One region of the Pseudomonas caspiana genome, then DNA from elsewhere that is predicted to be linked to it. Evidence: predicted binding sites of a transcription regulator. Region 1 holds the regulator's gene; each other region holds the start of a gene.
What was found. The regulator FliA, encoded in region 1, starts transcription of late flagellar genes. The targets are predictions, from matches to a motif close to CTAAAGTTTNNNNNNNNNNNGCCGNTAA.

Region 1 (4,187 bases):
AATGGTCGGCCCTGCCGGCATGGGCAAGACCACCACACTCGCCAAATTGGCGGCGCGTTACGTACTCAAGTATGGCGCGCAGAACATTGCTCTGGTGAGCATGGACAGCTTCCGTATCGGTGCTCAGGAGCAGCTCAAGACATTGGGTCGTATTCTCAATGTGCCGGTGACTCACGTTGATCCTGGTCAATCACTGGCGCAGGCGCTGGACCCTCTGTTGCGCAAGCGTGTTGTGTTGATCGACACTGCGGGCCTGCAAGCCAGCGACCCGGCCTTGCGCATGCAGCTGGAAAGCCTGGCCGGGCGCGGTATCAAGTCGCGTAATTATCTGGTGCTGGCAACCACCAGCCAGAAACAGGTGCTCACTGCCGCGTATCACAGCTACAAACGCTGTGGTCTGGCCGGTTGCATCCTGACCAAGCTGGACGAAACCGCCAGCCTGGGCGAAGTACTCAGTCTTGCCATCAGTCATGAGTTGCCTGTGGCCTATCTGACCGATGGACCACGAATTCCTGATGATCTTCACCTGCCACGTCGGCACCAATTGGTGACGCGCGCGGTCAATGTGCAGATGCAAGAAGAGCCAAGCGAAGAGGCCATGGCGGATATGTTCGCCGACCTTTACCACAACCCCAACAAACGGGTCGGTTAAGTGATGCGAACAATTGAAACTTACCTGCATCGATGGTCTGCCTGGCACGGCTCTTCATTGAGCGTGTCGCCCGCAATCTGGCTTCGGTCTACGCAACACAAGGTAAAAAACTAACATGGGCAGCATGCATCCCGTACAGGTGATCGCGGTGACCGGCGGCAAGGGTGGCGTCGGTAAGACTAACGTGTCAGTGAACCTTTCGCTGGCCTTGGCCGAGCTTGGCCGGCGCGTCATGCTGCTGGACGCCGACCTTGGCCTGGCCAATGTCGATGTCCTTCTGGGGCTTACGCCCAAGCGCACCCTTGCTGATGTGATCGAAGGGCGCTGTGAGCTTCGCGACGTCTTGTTGCAAGGCCCGGGCGGGATTCGCATCGTGCCTGCTGCTTCCGGCACGCAGAGCATGGTTCATCTGAGTCCGGCGCAGCACGCTGGCCTGATCCAGGCTTTCAGCGACATTGGCGATAATCTTGACGTATTGGTGATCGACACGGCCGCCGGTATCGGTGAGTCAGTGGTCAGCTTTGTCCGGGCGGCTCAGGAAGTGTTGCTGGTGGTGTGTGATGAGCCTACTTCCATCACCGACGCCTATGCCTTGATCAAGCTGCTCAACCGCGACTACGGGATGAACCGCTTCCGCGTTCTGGCCAACATGGCCCAGAGCCCGCAGGAAGGGCGCAACCTGTTCGCCAAGCTGACCAAAGTGACTGATCGTTTTCTGGACGTGGCCTTGCAATATGTAGGCGCCGTACCTTACGACGAGTGCGTGCGTAAGGCTGTCCAGAAGCAACGTGCGGTATACGAAGCTTTTCCACGCTCCAAATGCTCCCTGGCGTTCAAGGCTATTGCGCAGAAGGTCGATACCTGGCCACTGCCTGCCAACCCGCGTGGGCATCTCGAGTTCTTCGTTGAGCGACTGGTTTACCAGACAAGCGCAGGGCCTGTTCAATGACCGCGAGCGGCTATCAGATGTACAGCAAAGCGTCCCGGAACTCGCAATATGAGCTGATCGAGCGGTATGCTCCGCTCGTCAAGCGCATTGCGTACCACTTGCTGGCTCGTTTGCCAGCCAGTGTTCAGGTTGAAGACTTGATTCAGGCAGGCATGATCGGCTTGTTGGAAGTGTCCACCAAGTACGATTGCACCAAGGGTGCCAGTTTCGAGACCTATGCCGGGATTCGTATTCGCGGTGCGATGCTCGATGAAGTGCGTAAGGGAGACTGGGCGCCTCGCTCGGTCCACCGCAATACGCGCATGGTCAGTGACGCAATTCGCTCAATTGAAGCAAAAACAGGTCGCGACGCTAAAGATCATGAGGTTGCGGCCGAACTCCAATTGAGTCTCGATGATTATTACGGGATTTTGAACGATACCTTGGGCAGTCGCCTCTTCAGTTTCGACGACCTTTTGCAGGACGGCGAACATGAAGGACTGCATGAGGATGGCGCAAGCGGTTCGCTTGAGCCGTCGCGTGACCTGGAAGATGAACGCTTCCAGGCTGCGTTGGCAGATGCAATCGCCAACTTGCCGGAACGTGAACGTCTGGTTTTGGCGCTGTACTATGACGAGGAGCTGAACCTCAAGGAAATCGGTGAGGTCCTGGGGGTCAGTGAATCTCGAGTCAGCCAGTTACACAGCCAGTGCGCAGCTCGTTTACGAGGGCGTTTGGGAGAGTGGCGAGCGCGTTGACAGGTGGTACGTAATCCTTGGTGATTGCGTGTCGCGTGTGAGCAGGCTGTGCAAAGCGTTACGTGGGACAGTGGACAAGGCTGGAGCCATACAGGCATTCGCTCCACGGACTGTTAAAAGCAATAGCTTTCATGCAGCCCGTGGATTTGCTGTGCGGTTTCCATAGTTGTTGATTTACCAAGCCCGTCGTCGTTTTCGTGCAGCCAATGTGAGCTGTGCCAGTATTGATTGAACAGCGCGTTCAGGTGCTGAACGCGTCAAAGACTGCTTGGAGGTCGAATTGGACAAGAACATGAAAATCCTCATCGTTGATGACTTCTCAACGATGCGGCGGATCATTAAAAACCTGCTGCGTGATCTGGGCTTCACCAACACGTCCGAAGCCGATGACGGGCTTACCGCGTTGCCGATGCTGGAAAGCGGTTCCTTTGACTTTCTGGTAACGGACTGGAACATGCCTGGGATGACCGGTATCGACCTGCTGCGTAAAGTGCGTGCCGATGAGCGCCTCAAACACCTGCCGGTGTTGATGGTGACCGCAGAAGCCAAGCGCGACCAGATCATTGAAGCGGCTCAGGCCGGCGTCAATGGTTATGTCGTCAAGCCATTCACGGCTCAGGCGCTGAAAGAAAAGATCGACAAGATCTTTGAGCGCGTCAATAGCTGATGTATGCCGCGAGGGCTCTATGGAGAACAACGAAACGTCAATGGGCGAGTTTGAAGCGACCCTGAAAAAACACGCAAGCGAGCTCGTGACGAGCCTTGAAAAAGGCCGTTTCGGCGACGCTGTGCAACTGATCCATGAGCTTAACCAGGCTCGAGATCGTGGCCTGTATCAAGAAATCGGCAAGCTGACGCGCGAGCTGCACAGTGCGATCGTCAATTTCCAGATTGACCCGAACATGCCGCAAGCTGAAGAAGTGTCCCAGATCACGGACGCCACCGAACGCCTGTCGTATGTTGTCAGGCTCACGGAAGGTGCGGCTAACCGCACCATGGACCTGGTCGAGGAAAGTACTCCGCTGATGCACAGTCTGAACGACGAGGCCAAGGCCTTGAGTGCGGACTGGGGGCGTTTCATGCGGCGTGAAGTCAGCGCTGAAGAGTTTCGTGAACTGGCGCGCCGTGTTGATGGTTTCTTGACGCGCAGCGAAAAGGATACCCACCAGGTTTCCTCCAACCTCAACGACATTCTGCTGGCTCAGGACTTCCAGGACCTGACCGGCCAGGTGATCAAACGCGTGACGCAATTGGTCACTGAAGTCGAGAGCAATCTGCTCAAACTGGTGCTCATGGCCAGTCATGTAGACCGCTTTGCGGGCATCGAACACGACGACGAATCCATCCGCGCAGAAAAAGATCCACAAAAACATATCAAACAGGGTGAAGGTCCGCAGATTCATGCCGATAAACGGGAAGACGTTGTGTCCGGACAGGACGATGTAGACGATCTGCTATCGAGCCTGGGCTTCTAAGTCTGGTCTGTTGACGGTTAATTTTAGGGAGCACCCCAATGAGCTTCGGCGCCGATGAAGAGATCCTTCAGGATTTTCTGGTAGAGGCCGGCGAAATTCTGGAGCAGTTGTCTGAACAGTTGGTCGAGCTGGAAAGCCGACCGGATGACGCAGATCTGCTCAATGCAATTTTTCGCGGTTTTCACACTGTAAAAGGGGGCGCCGGCTTCCTCCAGCTCCATGAGCTGGTGGAGTGCTGCCACATCGCCGAGAACGTCTTCGACATCCTGCGCAAGGGTGAGCGTCGCGTAGACTCGGAATTGATGGACGTGGTCCTTGAAGCGCTGGATGCGGTCAATGCGATGTTCAGCCAAGTGCGTGAGCGCAGTGAAGTA
Region 2 (4,187 bases), 960 kb from region 1:
TTTCAGGCAATTTGGTTAGCCTGCAGCCCTTCAATCACTCCGCCAACAAAACAGCCGCATCAAAGCCCATACGCAGGTTGCCCCAATGGCGACCGTCGAAGAAGAACGGCACATCGATCTCGGTCATGATTTCACCGGTGTCGCGCAGGTAAGTCTGGAGCAGGAAACGCTGCGTGTTGCCCGCCGCACGCAGGCCGATCGGGTCGGAGAACATGCGTTTGTTGCGGCACACCGGCAGGTCGATCGCGCGGTCGCCGGTGGGTTGTTTCGATACCCAGCTGTTGTTCACCGGGCAATAGCCTTTGCTGTCGACGATAAACGACACCTTGCCGCCTTTTGTGCCCTTGGTCAGCTTGTCGCATTCTTCCTGGCAGATCTGGGCGAAGCGTTCGGTGTAGCTGGTCAGGTACTGTTTGGGATCGGTGCCGGGGATCAGTTTGTAATTTTGATCGAACAGATTCAGTCCGCTGCGGTGCAGTTCGGCGAGCCGCTCCTGCAGAATGTCGCGGCACTGGCTGGCGCGGGTAATGGCTGCGTCCAGCGCGCCATGCCCCAGGACAAACTTGCCAAGCATGGTTTGCACGCGCTCGGCGACTCCTGAGAGGTCGCGGGTCGCAGTTGCCGAATGCTGCATGCGCTGATCGATGGACTGGCTGTCGGCATAAATCTGGGTGACCCGATCATTGATGCCATTGTTGCTTTCAGCGAACTGCAGGATGTGTTCGGCAATGTCGGCGAGCTTGCCATTGGTGGACTCAAAGTCGCCGATCATGCTTTCGAAGTGGCCGGAAGCGCGCTCGACGACTTTTTGCGTTTCACGTGCGCTGTGGCTGATTTGCGTGGTCTGCTCGTGAGTAGAGCTGACTTCCCTGAGCATTGCATCGATGTTTTGTGAAATGTCGTCGGTGGCTTTGCTGACGTTCTGCGCCAGCGTGCGGACTTCATCAGCCACCACCGCGAAGCCTCGGCCGCTTTCCCCGGCGCGAGCCGCTTCGATGGCAGCATTGAGCGCCAGCAGGTTGGTTTGCGAGGAAATCTGCTGGATCAGACCCACGATGGATTTGATGCTCGACGAGCGCTGATTGAGCGCCGAGACCAGCGTGCCGAATTCGTTGAGGCTGGAGGAGATTTCGCTGATGTTGCCGGTTACTTCCAGAAGCTCGGCATAGGAGTCGCGTGCCATGCTCAGGTTTTGCGCGGTGGTGCTGGAAATGCCTTGGGTTTGCTGGGAAACCTCTTGAATGTTACCCACGGCCATATTGCTCTGGTCCATCACTTCCTTGGCGAAGCGTGCCTGATGGGTGGCGCTGTCGCTGGAGTCGCTGATGTTCTTCAGGGAGCGTGCCGATTCAACAGCGATGTGCACGGTCAGGGCTTGTACGTTGCTGATGATTTCCCGCTGCTTACCCAGAAACCGGTTGCAGGTGCTGGCCAGCACGCGGATCTCGTCGTGGGTCAGTAATGGCAAGTCTTTGGACAGGTCGCCTTCACCATTGGCAATCTCCGCCAGGGCGTTGGTCATGTGCGTAACCGGGCGAACGATCAGATGGCGAAAATACCAGACCAGAAAGCTGACCATGAACAGCGTAAACAGCGTGCTGAACAAAATGGCGTTGCTAAGCCCGTTCAGGCTGCCTTCAATCTGGCCGAGCAGGGCTGCATCCAGTTGTGCACCACGCAATTGCTGAACGATGTCGGCACGAATGCTCAAGGCGATCCAGTACAGCAACGCACTGACGGCAACCAGCAGAAAAAGGCTGGAGAGCTTTTTAGTCAGCGAATCGAAAAACTGCATTTCGATGGACTCATACAATGCCTTGAACATCCGCATGCCGCTGCTCCTAGAGGTATTTATTTATTCTTTGATAGGTAATCGTCGACCGCAGACGGCAAAGCTTTAACCGGACCTGTCGCCCCATACTGCAAACAGGCCCGATCACGCACATTCATCGGTCTAATCGATGTTCTTATATCTGCACTGTAATCTTGCTTGCTACACGGTTACGGCCTGATGCCTTTGCGTAGTACAGCTGTTGATCAGCGCGTTTTATCAGTGCAGTTGTATTGGCATCTGCGGAGTCGGCCAGGCCAATACCGATGCTCACGGTCACTTGCCCAACCAGATCAAAGGTCGCATCGGCAACGGCTTTGCGAATCCGCTCGGCCACAACTTCCGGGCTTTCCGCGCCTTCTGGCTCCAGCAACAGAACGGCGAACTCTTCACCGCCATAGCGAGCCACAAAGTCAGTGGCGCGGATGTTTTCCTGAATCAACTGAGCCAGTTGGTGCAGCACGTCGTCGCCGGTGGCATGGCCGTAGGTGTCGTTGACGTGTTTGAAGTGGTCAGCATCAATGAACAGCAGGGCGAAGGGGCGACCGGAACGCTCAAACAGCTGATTGCATTCGGCGAGCTTTTCATCGAAGCGGCGGCGGTTGTAGACCCCGGTCAAAGCGTCATGGGTCGCCATTTTCAACAGGTCGGCATTGGCTTGGGTTAGGGCGGCGGTCCGCTGCTCGACAGTCGCTTCAAGGGACGCATTGGTGTCCTGCAGTTCGCGTTCCTTGTCCAGCAACGACTCGGTCATGCTCTGGATGGACTGGCCTAGCTGGGCGATCTCCCGTACCGAATGCACCTGTGGAAAGTCGGCGCCGGGCTGTTTTGCTTGAACCTGTTTAGCGGCCTTGGCCAGTTGCTCAATGGGGCGGCTCATGTACTGCGCCAGGTAATAAGCCACCACACCAAATGCCAGCGCTGCGGCGACCCCCAGTATCAACAGCTTATAAAGCAGAATCCGCGCGGGCTGTAGCGCCGTCTCAAGAGGCTGGCGAACCACGATGTACCAGGACAGTTTGGCTGACTGAGGCGTCGGCACCTTCAATATGCTGGACAGGTAGTCAGCGTCTTCTGACCATTCTGGTGCGTCAGCGGCTTTCTGATTAGGGGAGGGTTGCTGTGCGGCGAGCAGTTCGGGGCGCATTTGCCCGACCATCTGTTGTGGATACAGCACCGCACCATCGCCATTGATGATCATGACCTCAAGGTCAGCAGTCACGCCTTCACGCAGAATGGCCGACTCGACAATCCGGGTCATCCAGTTCCAGTGCACATGGGCGCTCAACACCCCGACCACCGTACCGTTGGCAGTGCGTATCGGTGCTGCAAAGTCGATAAAGCGCAGCAGTTCACCACTGGCATTGGCAGGCAGGAGTTTGGCCAGCAACACCGCTTCGTGCGGGTCGCCGGTGTACGGTCCCTGTAGTCCGGCTTTGAACCAGGGACGCTCCAGCACGGATTGATTGACCAGCAGTCCTTGCACCGCCTGGCGTACTTTGCCCTGGGTGTCAGCGACACCCATCCAGGCGTACTCGGAGTGAGACTGGGTGCGCAGCTCCATCGAGGGCAAGATATCCGGGTCATCCAGGTTGCCGCGCACCAGATGTGGTTCGCGGCTGAGCAGGAATATCTCCAGTTGACGCTCGCGCAACTGGGTTCCCAGCATTGTGGAGGCTGACTTGGCGGTGCTCAGCAGCGCGTTGCCACTGGCCTGTTTGATTTGTTCGGTAGCGATATGCCCGACATAGAAACCCACGCTCAGCAGGGCGAGCAGCGACAGTCCGGCGAACCAGAGTGTCAGGTGGCTGCGCAGGCTGGCTATAATCATGGGTGATATCTGGCTATATGGAATCACGGCATGTTATTCCCAAGTCGGATCAGCCGCTAGTAGCGCGTGAACAACGTGCCAGTCATTTATGGCAACACTAGAGAGTGTTGCTCTCCAGGTATTCCTGTAACCGATGCTGGAAATGCTTGATCGCCAAGGTATTCGCCAGAAAAGCTTCTACCGTGGTAACCGCCCAGCGCTGGCCTTCATTACCGAAGCTGATGTTGGCGAAAGTTGCGGGCGGAACCCGTGCCACGAAGAACCAGGTATCGAGGCCGCCCATCCCCTGGCCCGGATACACTCGGGTCCAGACAACAGTGTCGGGGCTGATGGTCAACCCAAACTCTTCCCAGGTCTCGCGTAAAGCGCACTCCAGCGGCGTCTCTTTTCCCTCGCGGCCTCCGCCAGGAAGGTCCCATAAACCGGGCCACGGAATAGAAGGTTTGTCATCGCGCAGATAGCTCAGCAGCATGCCTTCGCAAAGAAGCGCGATCTTGGCGCCTGAAAACGGAGCAACGCTGGGCA
Region 3 (4,187 bases), 2.4 Mb from region 1:
GGAGTGCGTGGTTAAGTTGGAGCGAGCAGGAGGCGCTCCAACGAACTCAAGCTTGTTACAGACTAAACCGCGAAACCATGCTGTTCAGGTCCACAGCCAGGCGCGTCAGCTCACCACTTGCAGCGCTGGTCTGGGCCGCACCGTCGGATGACTGAGCCGACAGGTCGCGGATGTTGACTAGGTTGCGGTCCACTTCACGGGCCACCTGGGCCTGCTCTTCGGCGGCGCTGGCGATAACCAGATTGCGCTCGTTGATTTCCACTACGGCGGTGTTGATGGTGTCCAGCGCCAAGCCTGCGCCTTTGGCGATGTTCAGCGTCGACTCAGCACGTTCTGTGCTGTTACGCATGGAGCTGACTGCCTGCTCGGTGCCGCCCTGAATGCTGCCGATCATGCGTTCGATTTCACTGGTCGACTGCTGGGTACGATGCGCCAGTGCACGTACTTCATCAGCCACCACAGCAAAACCACGACCGGCTTCACCAGCACGCGCGGCTTCAATGGCTGCGTTGAGGGCCAACAGGTTGGTCTGATCGGCGAGACCGCGAATCACATCCAGTACCTTGCCGATATCACGGGACTCTTCAGCCAGATTGCCAATCAGGTCCGCCGTGCTTTGCACATCGCCGCTCATGCGCTCGATGGCATTGACCGTTTCCTGAACCAGATCACGACCGTCACCCGCCGACGCAGTGGCGTTTTTCGACGCTTCAGAAGTGCTCACGGCATTACGTGCGACTTCTTCAACGGCACTGGTCATCTCGTTGACAGCGGTAGCGGCTTGTTCGATTTCGTTGTTCTGTTTCGAGAGCCCACGAGCACTCTCGTCGGTTACCGCGTTCAGCTCTTCAGCGGCAGAAGCCAGCTGAGTGGCGGAACCCGAAATACGGGTCAAGGTGTCTCGCAGTTTTTCCTGCATCTTCTGCATGGCGGCGAGCAAACGACCGGCTTCGTCGGTGCCGTCGACCTTGATTGGGCGAGTCAGGTTGCCTTCAGCAATTGTTTCGGCCGCTTCAAGCGCCGACGCGATTGGACGGGTGATGCTATTGGTCAGCAGCCAGGCGAACAGCATGGTCAGGACCGTAGCGATAATCAGCAGACCGACAACCAGATTGAACGCTGACGAGTACTCGTCGGCGGCAGCCTGGTTGGTGACCGTCAATTGCCTGGTGTTAAGGTCGGCCAGTCTGGCCAGGACCACATTCATTTTGTCAGAGTTGGAGGCTGACTCCGCATTAAGCAGCCTGGCCATCTCGTCGACTTTGCCTGCACGGCTCAAAGCGATCACGCGCGCTTCGATTTGGCGGTACTCGCCCAGCAACTGCACAAACTCGTTGTAGGCTGCTTTCTCCTCCGGGGCCTCGATCAGTTTTTCATAGACCGCCTGGGCTTCGCTGATCTGCTTGTTGCGCGCGGCAAACAACTCAATGGTCTTGTCCTGAACATCCTGTTCGCGATTGGTCAACAACCGATAGGACAGAACACGCATGCGAATGCCAGCCACCGTCAGCCCGTTCAGGCTTTGAATGCTGGGCACGCTGTTCTGTGCAACCTGGTCACCCGCGGTGCGGATCTTGCTCATTTGCGTCAACGCAAATACGCCGAGGATTAGCATCAGCGTGCCAATCAAGGCAAAACCGAGGAACGCGCGCGGCGCAATATTCATGGATCGTAATGACATGTTTTTTTCCAGAGAAAGAGGAGGAGCATTCCTTGCGAGAAAGAGATTTGAACCGTTGCGATTGCATGCCTATCGGTCGATGAGCAGAAGTCTTGAGGTGGGTGGTCGCAAATGGGGGCGCGTCGGAAAGTCGCAGTCTTTTTAAAATGCGGCAAAACGCCATGCAAGTCATTGAAAGGCAACGTTTACGGGGCTCTGAGCTGAAAATCTGTAAATGTTGAAGACCGCATATTTTCTCGCTCTGACCGGACTGACGAGCAGCAGGAACCAGATGGATAAATCACAGTCAACAGGGCCTGTTTATGCACTTGCCTTCAGGGAGGAAGCCCGCGCGCCGAAACGTCGTTATTTAAGCGGCTTCACTGGTATGCGCAGTGACTTTTCTTTAAGGTGTGCGCCCGTTGAAATTTGCTCGAGAAATCAAAATGTTGGAAGCATCCCTTAGCCAATTGGAACAACTTGTCAGCGATCTGGTGCAACAAAACCAGCAGCTGCAAAGCACAAATACCCAGCTCACTACGGAGCTGGCTCAAGCCAGGGATGAAAACGACAGTCTGCAATTGAGTCTGATGGAGCAGGAAGAGAAACAAGGTGCCACTGCTGCGCGCATTCAGGCCCTTGTTGACCGTGCGACCAGCGCAAGCGCAGTCAGCGCATGAGTACCGACAGAAACGGGGTGACGGTCGTTTCGATTCTCGGTAACGACTATTCGATCAAGGCGCCCGCCGGCGAAGAGCAAACTCTGCAGCAGGCTACGGCACTGCTTCGTGCATCGCTGGCCGATACCAAGCGCAAATACCCGACTCTGATTGGCGACCGCCTGTTGGTACTGGCTGCCCTGAACCTGTGTTCGCAGCAGATCGAACTCAAGCAGCAACACCAGGTTGAACTCGACCGCTGCCGCGAGAAGGTCGATGCCACCGTGGATGCGATTTCGAAGACGATTGCGCAGAACTGAGCCAAATGCCCCTGTAGGAGCTGCCGCAGGCTGCGAAGCAGTATTACTGACACATCGCTTCGCAGCCTTCGGCAGCTCCTACAAAAGCCGCCCAAACCAGACTAAGCCCCCATCACCAGCCGGATATCCGCCGCCAGCTCGCGCACGCGGGCTTCTTCGGTGTCCCATGAGCACATGAAGCGCGCGCCACCATTACCAATGAAGGTATAGAAGCGCCAGCCCTTGGCCGTCAGCGCGGCAATGGCGGATTCGGATAGCTGCAGAAACACGCCATTGGCCTGGACCGGGAACATCAGTTCAACGCCCGGAATATCCTGGACCAGCGAGGCGAGCAATTGCGCGCAATGGTTGGCATGGCTGGCGTGCTTGAGCCATGCATCACCTTCTAGTAGCCCGACCCACGGGGCGGAAAGGAAACGCATTTTCGACGCCAGTTGCCCGGCCTGTTTGCAACGATAGTCAAAGTCTTCAGCCAACTTGAGGTTGAAGAACAGAATCGCCTCCCCCACCGCCATACCGTTTTTGGTGCCGCCAAAGCACAGCACGTCGACGCCCGACTTCCAGGTCAGCTCTGCCGGTGAACACTCCAGAAAAGCGCAGGCGTTAGCGAATCGCGCGCCGTCCATGTGCAGGTTCAGATTAAGCTCTTTACAGGTCGCGCTGATCGCCTTGAGTTCGTCAGGCTGGTAAACGCTGCCGACTTCGGTGGCTTGGGTCAGGGTAACGACCCGAGGTTTTGGGTAGTGGATATCCTGGCGCTTGAGCGCGACTTCGCGGATCGACTCGGGCGTCAGTTTGCCCTGCTCGCTACGTGCAGTGAGGAGCTTGGAGCCGTTGGAGAAAAACTCCGGAGCGCCGCACTCGTCAGTCTCGACGTGAGCGGTTTCCGAGCAGATAACGCTGTGATAGCTCTGACACAGCGACGACAGCGCCAGCGAGTTGGCCGCCGTGCCGTTGAAAGCGAAGAACACTTCACAGTCAGTTTCAAATAATTTACGGAATTGATCCGAGGCCCGTGCGGTCCATTCGTCATCGCCGTAAGCGCGCTGATGGCCGTGGTTAGCCTGTTCCATCGCAGCCCAGGCTTCAGGGCAAATGCCTGAATAGTTATCACTGGCAAACTGCTGGCTTTTATCGGTCATGGCCGAATCCTTGTCATTGATTATGCTGCGCACTGTAACGAAGATCGCAGCGTTTGGTCATGGGTTGTTGTATCAGGCGCTGTACTTGTGACATGCACCGCTCCCACAGGTAATTCGTTCCACCTTAGAATCCGCGCTTAACCCTCTCGGAGAGATATGGATCTATCGAACCCGCCTTACCTGCCCGGACGCGACAAGGCACTGGACCTTCTCAAATGGCTGGCGATGTTGGCCATGGTACTTGACCACTTGCGCTATGTCGGCTGGTCGATAGATGTGTTGTATGTGCCGGGACGACTGGCATTTCCTTGGTTCTGCCTGGCGATTGCGGCAAATCTGGGACGCAGATCCGCGCTTTTTCCCGAGCCGAAAGTGCAGTGGCGTTATCTGGGCTGGATGTCGTTGT

Region 2: a site for FliA is predicted at 1,874-1,901, ahead of ABRP31_RS12570 (methyl-accepting chemotaxis protein). Genes of this name have one in related genera too.
Region 3: a site for FliA is predicted at 1,751-1,778, ahead of ABRP31_RS25330 (methyl-accepting chemotaxis protein). Genes of this name have one in related genera too.

The regions. Positions count from the first base shown of each region.
Region 1 covers NZ_CP167995.1:1,766,143-1,770,329, forward strand. Annotated here, with positions in the region: gene flhF (flagellar biosynthesis protein FlhF) at 1-652, shown strand, start outside; gene fleN (flagellar synthesis regulator FleN) at 768-1,601, shown strand; gene fliA (RNA polymerase sigma factor FliA) at 1,598-2,338, shown strand; gene ABRP31_RS07990 (chemotaxis response regulator CheY) at 2,631-3,005, shown strand; gene ABRP31_RS07995 (protein phosphatase CheZ) at 3,025-3,813, shown strand; gene ABRP31_RS08000 (chemotaxis protein CheA) at 3,852-4,187, shown strand, end outside.
Region 2 covers NZ_CP167995.1:2,726,743-2,730,929, forward strand. Annotated here, with positions in the region: gene ABRP31_RS12570 (methyl-accepting chemotaxis protein) at 35-1,831, opposite strand; gene ABRP31_RS12575 (diguanylate cyclase) at 1,968-3,662, opposite strand; gene ABRP31_RS12580 (NUDIX hydrolase) at 3,760-4,187, opposite strand, start outside.
Region 3 covers NZ_CP167995.1:5,625,058-5,629,244, forward strand. Annotated here, with positions in the region: gene ABRP31_RS25330 (methyl-accepting chemotaxis protein) at 56-1,681, opposite strand; gene ABRP31_RS25335 (hypothetical protein) at 2,107-2,340, shown strand; gene ABRP31_RS25340 (cell division protein ZapA) at 2,337-2,639, shown strand; gene ABRP31_RS25345 (low specificity L-threonine aldolase) at 2,741-3,781, opposite strand; gene ABRP31_RS25350 (TraX family protein) at 3,938-4,187, shown strand, end outside.